One region of the Streptomyces sp. NPDC056347 genome, then DNA from elsewhere that is predicted to be linked to it. Evidence: riboswitches for the same ligand, from Rfam matches in the RefSeq annotation. Region 1 holds a riboswitch; each other region holds the start of a gene.
The links. A riboswitch is a leader RNA that binds a small molecule or an ion and turns the genes downstream of it on or off. The one in region 1 is predicted to bind cyclic di-AMP.
Positions count from the first base shown of each region.

Region 2: it holds a riboswitch for cyclic di-AMP, as region 1 does, so the genes downstream of both, ACFCV8_RS10260 (M23 family metallopeptidase) here and ACFCV8_RS26135 (M23 family metallopeptidase) in region 1, are expected to answer to the same signal.
Region 3: it holds a riboswitch for cyclic di-AMP, as region 1 does, so the genes downstream of both, ACFCV8_RS16515 (NlpC/P60 family protein) here and ACFCV8_RS26135 (M23 family metallopeptidase) in region 1, are expected to answer to the same signal.

Region 1 is NZ_JBHJQP010000133.1:320-4,977, forward strand. It holds gene ACFCV8_RS26120 (SHOCT domain-containing protein) at 129-551, opposite strand; tRNA gene ACFCV8_RS26125 (tRNA-Met) at 711-784, shown strand; gene ACFCV8_RS26130 (PP2C family protein-serine/threonine phosphatase) at 962-2,122, shown strand; cyclic di-AMP (ydaO/yuaA leader) riboswitch at 2,368-2,520, shown strand; gene ACFCV8_RS26135 (M23 family metallopeptidase) at 2,532-3,689, shown strand; gene ACFCV8_RS26140 (aldo/keto reductase) at 3,918-4,658, shown strand, end outside.
Region 2 is NZ_JBHJQP010000030.1:26,472-31,129, forward strand. It holds gene ACFCV8_RS10255 (M16 family metallopeptidase) at 1-1,318, shown strand, start outside; cyclic di-AMP (ydaO/yuaA leader) riboswitch at 1,578-1,743, shown strand; gene ACFCV8_RS10260 (M23 family metallopeptidase) at 1,757-2,560, shown strand; gene ACFCV8_RS10265 (GntR family transcriptional regulator) at 2,807-3,505, shown strand; gene ACFCV8_RS10270 (HPr family phosphocarrier protein) at 3,676-3,957, opposite strand; gene ACFCV8_RS10275 (GNAT family N-acetyltransferase) at 4,131-4,658, shown strand, end outside.
Region 3 is NZ_JBHJQP010000061.1:33,973-38,630, reverse strand. It holds gene pcrA (DNA helicase PcrA) at 1-1,020, opposite strand, end outside; cyclic di-AMP (ydaO/yuaA leader) riboswitch at 1,243-1,406, shown strand; gene ACFCV8_RS16515 (NlpC/P60 family protein) at 1,413-2,549, shown strand; gene ACFCV8_RS16510 (hypothetical protein) at 2,621-2,974, opposite strand; gene ACFCV8_RS16505 (NlpC/P60 family protein) at 3,292-4,338, shown strand; gene ACFCV8_RS16500 (GNAT family N-acetyltransferase) at 4,414-4,658, shown strand, end outside.

The DNA.
Region 1 (4,658 bases):
GCCCGTCCCGGTCGACCTGCGGGCTCCCTTCCGGGCCCTCGACGGACGACGGCCGGGTCCACCGATCGGATGATGCGGTCGCCGTGTCCGTGACCGTCGCTCAGGGTGTCCGTGTGCTGCGGCGCCGCTCAGACCAGGAGCTTCGCCTTCGCCCGCTGGTACTCCTCGTCCGTGAGCGCGCCCCGGTCACGGAGATCGGCGAGCTTCGCCAGGTCGTCGGCGTGGCTGCTCCGCTGGGCGCCGGTCCCGCCCGTACCGCTGTCGGGCGAGTTGGCCGCCTCGCGTACGTACGACTTGAAGGCGGCCTCGCGGTCCTGGGCGTCCTTGACCTCGCGCTTGGCCATGGAATCGCCCCGGAAGATCACGTACAGCAGTACGCCGATGTAGGGCAGCAGCAGGGAGAGGATCAGCCAGCCCCCCTTGCCCCAGCCGCCCAGGTCGTGGCTGCGGAAGATGTCCGTGATGACCTTGAACAGCAGGAACAGCCACATGATCCAGAGGAAGAACACCAGCATGGTCCAGAAGAGGTTGAGCATGGGGTAGTCGTCCACGGATCTCTCCTCGGCCGACGCGCGTTCTGCGCGGTGATGAACAGGGGTAAACCAGTCATATCACCGCATATATGTGTGCGCCTCTTGCCTGTGCGATGCCGGTCGATGGCCCGGGTGGTCAGAAGCGCGTCCGGGATGGCGTAGAGTTGGGTTTACCGACGCGGGGTGGAGCAGCTCGGTAGCTCGCTGGGCTCATAACCCAGAGGTCGCAGGTTCAAATCCTGTCCCCGCTACTGAAGGAATCGGGCCCGGTACGCATACAGCGTGCCGGGCCCGATTCGTTTTCCCCGGGGCTGCGCCCGTACCTCCTTCGGCCGACGCGGAGTCGCCGCCCGGTCCCCCTCCGGTGAGGCTGGGGGCGGGGCACGGCGCCGTCCGCGCCCGCGTGCGTACCGGGCAGGAGACCACTGGTGTGGAAGCGGGAGAAGCGGCGCGGCCGGCACGCCGGGGGCGGGGCCCGCGGCCGGAGCTTCGTACGCAAGCTGCCCGCGCTGATGATCCTCGGCGGGGTGCTCTTCGACGGGCTCACCCCGGAGACCTTCACCGCCATTCCGTTCTTCGTGGCCGCGCCGCTGATCGCCGCCCCGTTCTTCTCGCTCGCCAGTACCGTCCGTACCGCCGTCGCCTCGATGCTGGCGGTCGTCCTGCTGCGGCTGTACAGCAGCACGCTGCCTGAGGTGGTGCCGCTGATCGAACTGCTCACCCTGGCCACCGTCTCGGTCCTCGCGGTCGTGATCAACGGGGTGGTGCGGCGGAGCAACGAGCAGCTGGCCTCCGCGCGGTTCATCGCGGAGACGGCCATGCGCGCGGTGGTGCCCCAGCCGGCCGGCCGGATCGGCGGACTGCAGGTCGCGGCACGGTACGAGGCCGCGCAGGCGGACGAGTACGTCGGCGGCGACCTGTTCGCCGTGGCGGACACCCCGCACGGGGTGCGGATGGTGGTCGGGGACGTACGGGGCAAGGGGCTGGGGGCCGTGGAGACGGTGGCCGTGGTCATCGGGGCGTTCCGCGAGGCGGCCGAACAGGAGTCGTCCCTGGCGGAGGTGGCGGGACGGCTGGAGCGGGCGCTGTCCCGGGAGGAGGCGCGACGGGGCGGGCTCGACGTGCTCGAAGGCTTCATCACCGCCGTACTGGCCGAGATCCCGGCCGGACTGTCCCGCGTACGGATCGTCAACCGCGGGCATCCCGAACCGATTCTGCTGCACCCGGACGGGGCGCTGGAGGTGCTGCGGCCCTCGGTGCCCGCGCTGCCGCTCGGCATGGGGCTGGGTACGTGGCAGGAGCGGACGGACGAGTGGGAGCTGCCGGACGGGGCGACGCTGCTCCTCTACACGGACGGCCTCTCCGAGGCCCGGAACGCCGAAGGGGTCTTCTACGACCCGGCGGCCCGGCTGAGCGGGCGGATCTTCCCCGGGCCGGAGGAGCTGCTCTCCGCGCTGACCGACGACGTGCGCCTGCACACCGGTGGCGAGACGACCGACGACATGGCGCTGCTCGCGGTGGTGCGTCCCGCGCAGGGGCAGCCGGACCGGCGACGGACCGTGCCGATCGTGGGCGCGGACAAGGAATGAGCGGCCCCAAAGGCGATACCACGGTGTGTAGTCGAAGGGCGCCGCTCCGCATAACATTTGACATAACGTCAGAAACGAGTTGACGGCTGAGCGGCGATCAAGTGGCCCTGTTTATACATATATGCCCGGTAAAGTCCAGGCCAAAGACGTGAACGATCAGTGGGAACAGCTTGGAATGAAGCCCCGGTGTCTATTAACGTTCGATAACGCAGCGCGGTCGTCCCAGCCGTCGTCAAGGGCGGCGCCGCGCGCGAGCGCCGAATCCCGCAAGGGAACCGGGGAACCACCTACATGGGGTGAATCGGGCGCCTGTGCCTCGTGAGAGGCGGAGGAGTCCGTAGGAGACCTTCCTGCTCCGAACCCGTCAGCTAACCCGGTAGGCGAGAAGGAAGGAAAGGAGTGCGCCCCCGTGGCGTCCAACAAGCCTGCCCCCGAAGCCCCTTCATGGTTCCACGGCGATCACGGTGATCTCGGTACTGGTCACGGCACCGGCCATGGGGCCGACCGCACCGCCGAGTTCGCCACTGCCGACCACACCGCCGCGTTCGCCACCGACTTCCGTTCCGACGCGGGCAACGCCGAGGCCGAGCGCGGCTGGAGCGAGTGGAACCCCACGGAGGAGACGGTCCGCCCGGTGCGCGGCAGGCACCGTGTCGCCAAGCAGCGCACGGGACTCGCCCGCAGCTCCACGGTCCTGGGTGTCGGCGTCATAGCGGCGGTCGGCGCGGGCGGCATCGCCACCGCGCAGGGCAAGCCCCCGGTCTCCATCTCGGTGCCCGACGCGATCTCGGACAACCTCCCGGACGCCAAGTCCCTGCCCGGCGTGGGCTCCCTGTTCGCCGGCGAGTCCGAGGCCGACCAGGCCGCCGCCGCCACCGCCGCCGCCCCGCTCACCACCGCGGGCATCACCACCGCCGAGGCCGAGCAGGGCACCACGGACGCCGGTGAAGCACTGCGCGCCCGCATCCTCCAGCAGGCCGAGCAGCAGCAGGACGCGGCCGCCGCCGAGGCCAAGGCCGCCGAGGAGAAGGCCGCCGCGGAGAAGGCGGCCGCCGAGGCGAAGAAGCAGCAGGACGCGGCCGAGGCCAAGGCCGCCGCCGAGAAGAAGAAGGCGGAGGAAGAGGCCAAGAAGAAGGCGGAGGCCGTACGGCTCGCCAAGCTCGCCGCCAGCTACTCCCTCCCGACCTTCTCGTACACGATCACCTCGACCTACGGCCAGGCCGGTTCGATGTGGTCCTCCGGCCACCACACCGGCCTCGACTTCGCCGCTCCGACCGGTACCCCGATCAAGGCCGTCCACAGCGGCACGATCACCTCGGCGGGCCTGGCCGGTTCGTACGGCTACCGCACGGTGCTGAAGCTGGATGACGGTACGGAGGTGTGGTTCTGCCACCAGTCCTCGATCGGCGTCAGCGTGGGCCAGAAGGTCACCACCGGCGAGGTCATCGGCCGGGTCGGCGCGACCGGCAACGTGACCGGCCCGCATCTCCACCTGGAAGTCCACTCCGCCGACGGTTCGGGCATCGACCCGATGGCCTGGTTCCAGAGCAAGGGCCTCACCCCCTGAGCCGTCCCGCCGGCACCACTGCCTGAGCCGGTCCCCGAATCGCTCGCCCGGCCGGTTTCCCGGCCCGTGAACCCCGGCAGCCCTGACGCTCCCCCCGACGTCAGGGCTGCCGGCTCTGTTCCGGGCGGCCTCCGCCCCGGCGGAAGGGGCGGACGGGGCGCCGGGCGGAACAGCGGGCCCGCCCGGAATCGCGGAATAGCGGGCTCGCCGGGATTCGTTGATCCACTCATGACTTCTCTACGCCCGCTGGGCTCCTCGAGTCTCCAGGTCTTCCCGCTCGCACTCGGTGGCAACGTCTTCGGCTGGACGGCCGACGAGGCGCAGTCGTTCGCAGTGCTGGACGCGTACACCGCGGCCGGGGGCAACTTCGTCGACACCGCCGACGGCTACTCCGCCTGGGTTCCGGGCAACAAGGGCGGGGAATCGGAGACGGTGATCGGGAAGTGGCTCGCCTCCCGATCCGACCGCGACGACCTCGTCATCGCCACCAAGGTCTCCACCCACCCCGATTACAAGGGGCTCTCCCCGGCCAACATCAAGGCCGCGGCCGAGGCGTCGCTGCGCAGGCTCGGAACCGACCGCATCGATCTCTACTACACGCACTTCGACGACGAGTCCGTCCCCGTGGAGGAGATCATCACGGCCCTGGACGAGCTGGTGAAGGAGGGCAAGGTCCGGGAGATCGCCGCCTCCAACATCAGCCCCGAGCGGCTCCAGGCCTCGCTGGACTTCTCGGAGCGCGAGGGGCTGGCCCGCTACGTCGCCCTCCAGCCGCACTACAACCTGGTCTCCCGCGACACGTACGAGGGCGGGCTCCAGGACACGGCCGCCCGTGCCGGACTGGCCGCCGTGCCGTACTTCGCCCTCGCCTCCGGCTTCCTCACCGGCAAGTACCGCCCGGGCGTCGAGGTGGAGAGCGCGCGGGCCGGCAGAGTGACGCAGTACCGGGACTCGGAGCGGGGGCAGAAG
Region 2 (4,658 bases), on a different contig from region 1:
CGGCGCCCTGCCCAATGGCCTCACGGTGCTCCGCTGCCACCGTCCCGGCCAGCAGGTCGTGGCGGTCGAGATCTTCCTCGACGCCCCGCTGGACGCCGAGCCCGAGGGCCTCGACGGCGTGGCCACGATCATGTCGCGGGCGCTGTCAGAGGGCACCGACAAGCGCACCGCGGAGGAGTTCGCCGCCGAGCTGGAGCGCTGCGGCGCCACGCTCGACGCACACGCCGACCACCCCGGCGTCCGGGTCTCCCTGGAAGTCCCGGCCTCCCGGCTGGCCAAGGCGCTCGGGCTGGTCGCCGAGGCGCTGCGGGCGCCCGCCTTCGCCGACAGCGAGGTCGAGCGGCTGGTGCGCAACCGGCTCGACGAGATCCCGCACGAGCAGGCCAACCCGGCCCGGCGCGCCGCCAAGCAGCTCTCCAAGGAGCTCTTCCCGGCCGAGGCGCGGATGTCGCGTCCGCGCCAGGGCACCGAGGAGACGGTGGGGCGGATCGACGCGGCCGCCGTGCGCGCCTTCTTCGAGGCCCACGTCCGGCCGTCGACCGCGACCGCCGTGGTCGTCGGCGACCTCACCGGCATCGACCTGGACGCCCTGCTCGCCGACACCCTGGGCGACTGGTCGGGCGAGGCCGCCGAGTCCCGCCCCGTACCGCCGATCACGGCCGACGACACCGGCCGGGTGGTGATCGTCGACCGGCCCGGCGCGGTGCAGACCCAGCTGCTGATCGGCCGGATCGGCGCCGACCGCCACGACAGCGTGTGGCCGGCCCAGGTGCTCGGCACCTACTGCCTGGGCGGCACGCTCACCTCCCGGCTCGACCGGGTGCTGCGCGAGGAGAAGGGCTACACGTACGGCGTGCGGGCCTTCGCCCAGGTGCTGCGCTCGACGGCTCCGGACTCGGCGTCGGGCGCCACCGGTGCCGCGATGCTGGCGATCAGCGGTTCGGTGGACACCGAGTCCACCGAACCGGCGCTGAGGGACCTGTGGACGGTGCTGCGGACGCTGGCGGCCGAGGGCCTCACCGACGAGGAGCGCGAGACGGCGGTGCAGAACCTGGTGGGCGTCGCGCCGCTGAAGTTCGAGACGGCGGCCTCCGTCGCGGGCACCCTCGCCGACCAGGTCGAGCAGCACCTGCCGGACGACTACCAGGCGCAGCTGTACGCCCGTCTCGCGGAGACCGGCACGGTCGAGGCGACCGCGGCGGTCGTCAACGCCTTCCCGGTCGACCGGCTGGTCACGGTCCTGGTCGGCGATGCGGCCCGGATCGCGGAGCCCGTCCGGGCCCTGGGCATCGGAGAGGTGTCGGTGGTCACCGGCTGACCGGCTGAACGGCCGGTTGGCCGGTCGGTACCGGTGAGACCGAACACGGACCGCGCCGATCGGTGCACAGTGGGGCAAAGGGGCGACCCGCACGAGCGAGATCTCGTGAGGGTCGCCCCTTTTGTCCGTTCTGTTGGGAGGTTGCCCGTCTGCCCTGTGGGATGCGCTACAAAACGGCCTGTCCGTTTGGCGGATGAAAGCAACCCCGTTTAGCGTCGGCTCGACTGTTCGCACTCGTATGCCGCATCCGTGACGTACCGGACAGTCATCGCCGAGTCCCCGTCCGGCGCGAGCCCGGGGAGCCGGGGACCCACGCAGTCCCTGGGGTGAATCGGACGCCTGAGCCCCATGGGGCCGGGGTGCCCGTAGGAGACCTTCCTGCTCCGAACCCGTCAGCTAACCCGGTAGGCGAGAAGGAAGGAAAGGATCAGCCACTCCATGGCGTTCACCCGTGCCACCGGGAAGCACCGTGCCCCGAACCGACTGACGCGCAGGGGCGCGAAGGCCGTCGGCGTCGCGACCCTGGCCACCACCGGCGTCATCGGCGGTCTGGCCGCCCCCGCCGTCGCCGCGGACTCCGAGTCCGCCGCCGTCGAGGACACCGGCCTCACCCAGGTCCTCACCATCGACGAGACCCTCGCCGAGCGGATCGGAGCCCAGGCCGACGCACAGCGGCACCAGGCCGACACCGCGGCCAAGGTCAAGGCCAAGGCCAAGGCGAAAGCCAGGGCCGAGGCCAAGAAGAAGGCCGAGGCCAGGGTCGCGGCGGAGCGCGCGACCGAGTCCCGCGCCGGGACGACCCGCGTCGCCCGGTCCGCCGAGCGCACCGGGCTGGGCGCTTTCCGCCTCCCCGTCGCCGGTTCGTACGTCACCACCGGCTACAAGTCCGGCGGCTCGCTCTGGTCCTCCGGCAGCCACTCCGGCGTCGACTTCCACGCGGTGTCCGGCAGCTCCGTCGTCGCCGTGGGCGCCGGTACGGTCGTCGAGGCCGGCTGGGGCGGCGCGTACGGCAACAACATCGTGCTCCGGATGACGGACGGCACGTACACGCAGTACGGCCACCTCTCCTCCATCGGCGTCTCGATCGGACAGAGCGTCGCCGAAGGGCAGCAGATCGGCCTCTCCGGCTCGACCGGCAACTCCACCGGCCCGCACCTCCACTTCGAGGCCCGCACGACGCCGTCGTACGGCTCCGACCTGGACCCGGTCGCGTATCTGCGCGCCCACGGAGCCGCCGTCTGACGGGCGCTCCGCGCTGCATCCGCCGAAGGCCCCGGACCCCGTGTCCGGGGCCTTCGGCATGTCCGCCGCACGGCGTGGGCGGCAGCCCTTCGATGGACCGCCCCCGGATTTCGCCGGGCCCTTCCGCGGCCGGAAGTCATTCGTGAATTCCTGCCCGGCATCGGAAATTCCGACGCATTGCAATAGAGTCACGGAACAGGTTTCGGGCGACCGCGTTCTCGCGGGTACTGAGGCGGAGGTTCGGGCATGCGCATTCCCGCGCATTCGGTAAGCACGGCGATCCGTGACGACATCGTCTCCGGTGTCTTCGCGCGCGGCAGCCGTCTCACGGAGGAGGTGCTGGCCCGCCGGTACGGGGTCTCCCGCGTCCCGGTCCGTGAAGCGCTGCGCACCCTGGAGCCCGAGGGCTTCGTCGTCACCCGCAGACACGCGGGCGCCTGCGTGGCCGAGCCCACCGACCTGGAGGCGGCCGACCTCCTGGAGGCCCGGACGCTGCTGGAGCCGCTGGGCGCCGCCCGCGCCGCGCAGCGCCGCACCGAGGCCCACCTCAAGGTGCTGCGCGGCCTCGTCCGCCTCGGCCGCGACCGGGCACTGCGGGGCGAGACCGAGGACCTGCGCCCACTGGGCGGATGGTTCCACGAGACGCTGGCGCAGGCCTCCGGCAGCCCCGGCCTGATCGCCCTGCTCGGCCAGTTGCGGCACAAGATCGCCTGGATGTACGTGGTCGAGCGGCCGGCCCGTCCGGCGGATTCCTGGGCCGAGCGCGGGGCCATCGTGGACGCGGTGGCGCGCGGCGACGCCGACCGTGCCAGGGCGCTGGCCGCCCATCACGCGGAGCGGGCCGCGGCCGCGCACCGACTGCGTCCCGGACCCCCGCGCCCCCGTGCCGGAGGCCCGGTGAGGGGCTCGCAACATTCCGTAAACACCGCTGGTACCCGTAATTAACAACGGTGTCGTACAAAAGAGATGTGCTTCGGCCCGGCCGGTCGATGTGATTTCTTGCGGCGTATTACATTCCGATGGAATCGCTCGGACACGAAAAAGCCGCGGATCCGTTTTTACGGTGCCGCGGCTCTCTCGCTGAAAGCATCATTGAAAACGTCGGTGAAAACGCCTCAGACGGTCTCCGGAAGCTCCTCGAGCCCCTCGGCGACCAGCTTCGCCAGACGGTCCAGAGCGGCTTCGGAGTTGTCCGCCTCGGAAGCGAGCACGATCTCCTCGCCGCCCTGCGCGCCGAGGCCGAGGACCGCGAGCATGGACGCGGCGTTCACCGGCGTGCCGTCGGTCCTGGCGATCGTCACGGGGACGCCGGACGCCGTGGCGGCTCGGACGAAGATGGAAGCGGGGCGGGCGTGCAGGCCCTCGGCCCAACCGACGTTGACGCGGCGCTCAGCCATGGTTCTGCCCTTCACGAATCAACAGTTGTCTAGACCATTCTCGCATGCAGTGCGCAGTGCTCCGGCCGAGTCCCGGAATGCCCGTGACGTGCGGGACATCCCTTGATCGGCCTTCTCAGACTGCCCCGCCCCCGGTACGTACGCGACCGCTGACCGAGCCGTACGCTTTGCCCATGGAGCCCGCCCCGGAGCAGAGTCCACATCACGCCTACCCCGACCACTGGGAAGCGGACGTCGTCCTCCGCGACGGCGGCACGGCGCGCATCAGGCCCATCACCACGGACGACGCCGAGCGGCTGGTCAGCTTCTACGAGCAGGTCTCCGACGAGTCGAAGTACTACCGGTTCTTCGCCCCGTACCCCCGGCTGTCCGACCGGGACGTGCACCGCTTCACCCACCACGACTACGTCGACCGGGTGGGGCTCGCGGTCACGGTCGGCGGCGAGTTCATCGCGACCGTCCGCTACGACCGGATCGACGAGCGCGGCAGGCCCGCCTCCGCACCCGCCGACGAGGCCGAGGTCGCCTTCCTGGTCCAGGACGCGCACCAGGGCCGGGGCGTGGCCTCGGCGCTGCTCGAACACATCGCGGCCGTCGCCCGCGAGCGCGGCATCCGCCGCTTCGCCGCCGAGGTGCTGCCGGCCAACACCAAGATGATCAAGGTGTTCCGGGACGCCGGATACACCCAGCAGCGCAGCTTC
Region 3 (4,658 bases), on a different contig from region 1:
CGCGTCGGGGTAGTCCTCCTCGAACTGGAGGATGTTGCGGATGGTCGCGCCGCGGAAGGCGTAGATCGACTGGTCCGCGTCACCGACGACGCACAGCTCGGCCGGGGCGTCGCCCTCGCCCGCCGGGCCGACCAGCTCGCGCACCAGGGTGTACTGGGCGTGGTTGGTGTCCTGGTACTCGTCGACCAGGACGTGCCGGAAGCGGCGGCGGTAGTGCTCGGCGACGTCGGGGAACGCCTGGAGCAGGTGGACCGTCGTCATGATGATGTCGTCGAAGTCCAGCGCGTTGGCCTCGCGCAGCCGGGACTGGTACATCGCGTACGCCTGGGCGAGGGTCTTCTCGAAGCCGTCGGCGGCCTGGCCGGCGAAGGTCTCCTCGTCGATCAGCTCGTTCTTCAGGTTGGAGACCTTGGCCGTGAACGACTTCGGCGGGAAGCGCTTCGGGTCGAGGTCGAGGTCGCGGCAGACCAGGGCCATCAGCCGCTTGGAGTCGGCCGCGTCGTAGATCGAGAACGACGAGGTGAAGCCGAGCCGCTTGGACTCGCGGCGCAGGATGCGTACGCACGCGCTGTGGAAGGTCATGACCCACATGGCGTTGGCGCGCGGTCCGACGAGCTGCTCGACGCGCTCCTTCATCTCGCCCGCGGCCTTGTTGGTGAAAGTGATCGCCAGGATCTGACCGGGGTGCACCCCGCGCTCGGCGAGGAGGTGGGCGATCCGGTGGGTCAGCACCCGGGTCTTGCCCGAGCCGGCCCCGGCGACGATGAGCAGCGGGGAGCCCGCGTGGACGACGGCGGCGCGCTGCTCGGTGTTGAGCCCGTCGAGGAGCGCCGCGGGGTCGATGACGGGGCGGGGGGCGCCGTCGCGGTAGTAGGCGTCCCTGGGCGGCGGGCCGTCGAACACGCCCTCGAACAGACCCTCCGGCACCTCCTCGGGTGCGGCGTCCTCGGGGGGCGGCGGGGGCTGTTCCTCCGAGTGCTGGAGGCCGGCCAGGAAACTGTCGTCAAAGAGGCTGCTCATCGCTTGTCGAGTCTACGGGCTGCCCCCTGTCCCCCGGTGGGCGTTCGCCGGGACGGTACGGAGCGGGAGCGGCGGTCCACGGTGGGTGAGCGCCTTTGCCGCCTTCGCGCAGGTCACGAAAATGTATCGGGCATTTCGAACATCAACCTTCCCAGCGGCACCACGGGTTGGCTAGCGTGCTCGACCGGGCGGCCCGACCCCCTTGCGGCGAACCACGCCGAGCGGGCGCCCGCGCCGAATCCGGGCTGCCTTCGCGGGAGTCCGGAGCCGGGGACCCGGACGCAGTACCGGGGTGAATCGGTCCTTCCCCCACATCTGGACCGTAGGGCGCCTTCCGTTCGCCCGAACCCGACAGCTAACCCGGTAGGCGGTCCACGGAAGGAGATGCCGTCTTGGCATCGCACCGCAAGCCCCGTACCCGGGTGCGCTCCACCGCACCGGCCGTCGGGCTCACCACCGCGGCCCTGGCGTCCGTGACACTGCTCTCCACGCAGAGCGCGGTGGCCGCGCCCGACCCGAGGCCGAGCGTCGAGGACGTACAGAAGAAGGTCGACGATCTCTACCGGCAGGCGGGCACCGCGACCCAGCGGTACAACCGGGCGAAGGAGGCGACCGCCGCCCAGCGGGCCGAGGTCGAGGGCCTGCTGGAGGACGTCGCCGAGCGGGCCGACAGGCTCAACGACGCCCGCAGGACGCTGGGCGCCTTCGCGGCCGCGCAGTACCGCAACGGCTCCGTCGCGCCGACCGCCACGTTCTTCCTGGCCGACGACCCGCAGTCGTACTTCGACCAGAGCCAGCTCATGGAGCGGATGACCAGCCGCCAGCAGAAGGCGGTCACGGACTTCCGCGTCCAGCAGGAGAGGACCGCGAAGAAGCGGTCCGAGGCGGTACGGAGCCTGGAGACGCTGACGACGGCCCAGGCGTCGCTGCGCACCAGCAAGCAGGACGTGCGGACGAAGCTGTCCGAGGCGCGCACGCTGCTCTCGAAGCTGACCGCCGAGGAGAAGGCGCGGCTCGCGGAGATCGAGCGGAAGAAAGAGGCGGAGGCCCGGCGCAAGGCCGAGGAGCTGGCGAAGCAGCAGGCCGCCGCGCGGGACGCGAAGAAATCCGGCGGTACGGGTACGGGAACGGACGCGGGAACCGGCACCGGTACCGGCACGGACGGCGGCACCAGCACCGGGACCAAGGCCGAGCAGGTCCTCGCCTTCGCCCGGGCCCAGATAGGCAAGCCGTACGTGTGGGGCGCGACGGGCCCGGCCTCGTACGACTGCTCCGGGCTGACCCAGGCCGCCTGGAAGGCCGCGGGCGTCGACATCCCGCGCACCACCTGGGACCAGGTCAAGATCGGCACCCGGGTCGCCACGGCGGACCTGCGCCCCGGTGACCTGGTCTTCTTCTACGACGACATCAGCCACGTCGGCATCTACAAGGGCGACGGGATGATGATCCACGCGCCGAAGCCCGGGGCGAACGTGCGCGAGGAGTCGATCTACTACATGCCGATCTACGGCAGCGTGCGCCCCGCGTAGCCGGCGGCGGGCACGCGCGGACCGCGTACCGCGTACCGGCTGCCGGACCCGTCCGGCAGCCGGGAACGGCATCAGGTCCAGAGCGTGGCGATGAAGATGTTGACGAGCGTCAGCCCGCCGACCGCCGCGAAGGCGCCCTTGTCGACCTTCTCCTCGTCCCGCTTGATGTAGACGAGCGCCAGGACCACGATCAGGACCAGCAGCTTCACGCCGATCTTGATGTTGTTCACGTGACCGCCGTCGGCCTCGTTCATCCCGACCAGCGCGACACCGGTGACCAGCATGGTCAGCGCACCGTGCAGCATCGCCGGGACGAACCGGGCCGTGCCCGCGCCCATCGACTTCATCTGGGTCAGGAATCCGCCCAGCAGGGAGGCGATGCCGACGATGTGCAGGGCGACGAAGACATGTATGAGTACGTCCATGAGGCCGCAGCCTAGCCGTGGCCATATCACCCCCCGGCAGGCAGGTCCACCTTCACGGGGCAAACATGCCCTCGTGCCACTTCACTCGCACCTGTACCAATTGCGGCACTCTGACGTAATTTTCCCGATCAATCGTCGGCGTTGCCACGCCAAAACCGAGCAATAAGCGTCATTACGACTCCGGCCCGTGTCCCGGGTCTAGCGTCACTGACGGACCGGGCGACCGACGTCAACGGAGACCGGCCACTCCGCCGAACGTACCGGCGGGCCCGTCGGCAACTCCCGTCGGGCAGTCGTCAGGAAGGACGCACGCCCCCGTGGCAGCGCATCGAAAACCCAAGCAGCGCCTGTACACCGGCCCTGCTGCCCGCACCGCGGCGACCCTCGCCCTCACCGGCGCCGCCACCGCCGCCGCGCTGCCCGGCTCCGCGGCCCACGCCGAACCGCGACGCACCCCCGCCCAGGTCAAGTCCGAGGTGGACCGGCTCTACCACCAGGCGGAGATCGCCACCGAGCGGTACAACGGGGCGAAGGAGAAGGCCGCCGCCGCGGAGCATGCCCTGGACGCGCTGCGCGACGAGGCCGCCCGCCGCACCGAGCGCCTCAACGCCTCCCGCCAGGAGCTGGGGTCCTTCGCCGCCGCGCAGTACCGCACCAGCGGCCTCGGCCCCTCCGTGCAGCTGGCGCTCTCCTCCGACCCCGACCAGTACCTGGAGCGGGCCTCGTACCTGGACCGGGTCGCGGACCGCCAGTCCGTCGCGCTCGACCGGGTCCGGCAGCAGGTCGCCCGGATCGCCACGCTGCGCGCCCAGGCCAAGGGGCAGCTCGCCGACCTGACCGCCCGCCGGACGGAGCTGAGGAAGAGCAAGGCGGCGATCACGACCCGCCTGACCGAGGCCCGCCGTCTCCTCGACCGGCTGACCCCGGCCGAGCGCACCTCGTACGAGAACACGGATCAGGGCTCGGCCGCCCGCGCGTCCCGCTCCCTGCCGCGCGGCTCCGTCCAGGCACCCAGCGGGCGCGCCGCCGCGGCCGTCGCCTTCGCGTACGGGGCGCTCGGCAAGCCGTACGTGTGGGGCGCCACCGGCCCCTCCTCCTTCGACTGCTCCGGGCTCACCCAGGCCGCCTGGCGCTCCGCCGGGGTCTCGCTGCCCCGGACCACGTACACCCAGATCAATGCCGGACGGCGGGTGAGCCGGTCCGAACTCGCCCCCGGGGACCTGGTGTTCTTCTTCTCCGGCATCAGCCACGTCGGGCTCTACATCGGCAACGGGCAGATGATCCACGCCCCGCGCCCCGGCGCACCGGTCCGGGTCGCCCCGATCGACCAGATGCCCTTCGCGGGAGCCACCCGGGTGGCATAGGCTCCCGACGCCGGTCCGGGCCGTCCGCCGTCGCGGCGGCCCTCCGTCGAGCAACCGGCCCGAGGACAACCCGACATGCCCATGGACGCCGAGGTCCAGACCCACGCCCGCACGCTCGCCCAGCGTTCCCCGGACCATCTCCGGGTCGGGCCGTTCACCGTGCGGTACAACCCCGACTGGTCCCTCAAGTACGCCAATTACGCCATACCCGACCAGGACGCGGAGCCGACCGCCGAGGACATCGGCGCGCTGGTCGCCGCGTTCCGGGCGCACGACCGGCTGCCCCGGCTGGAGTTCCTGCCCGGTTCGGCGCCCGCGGT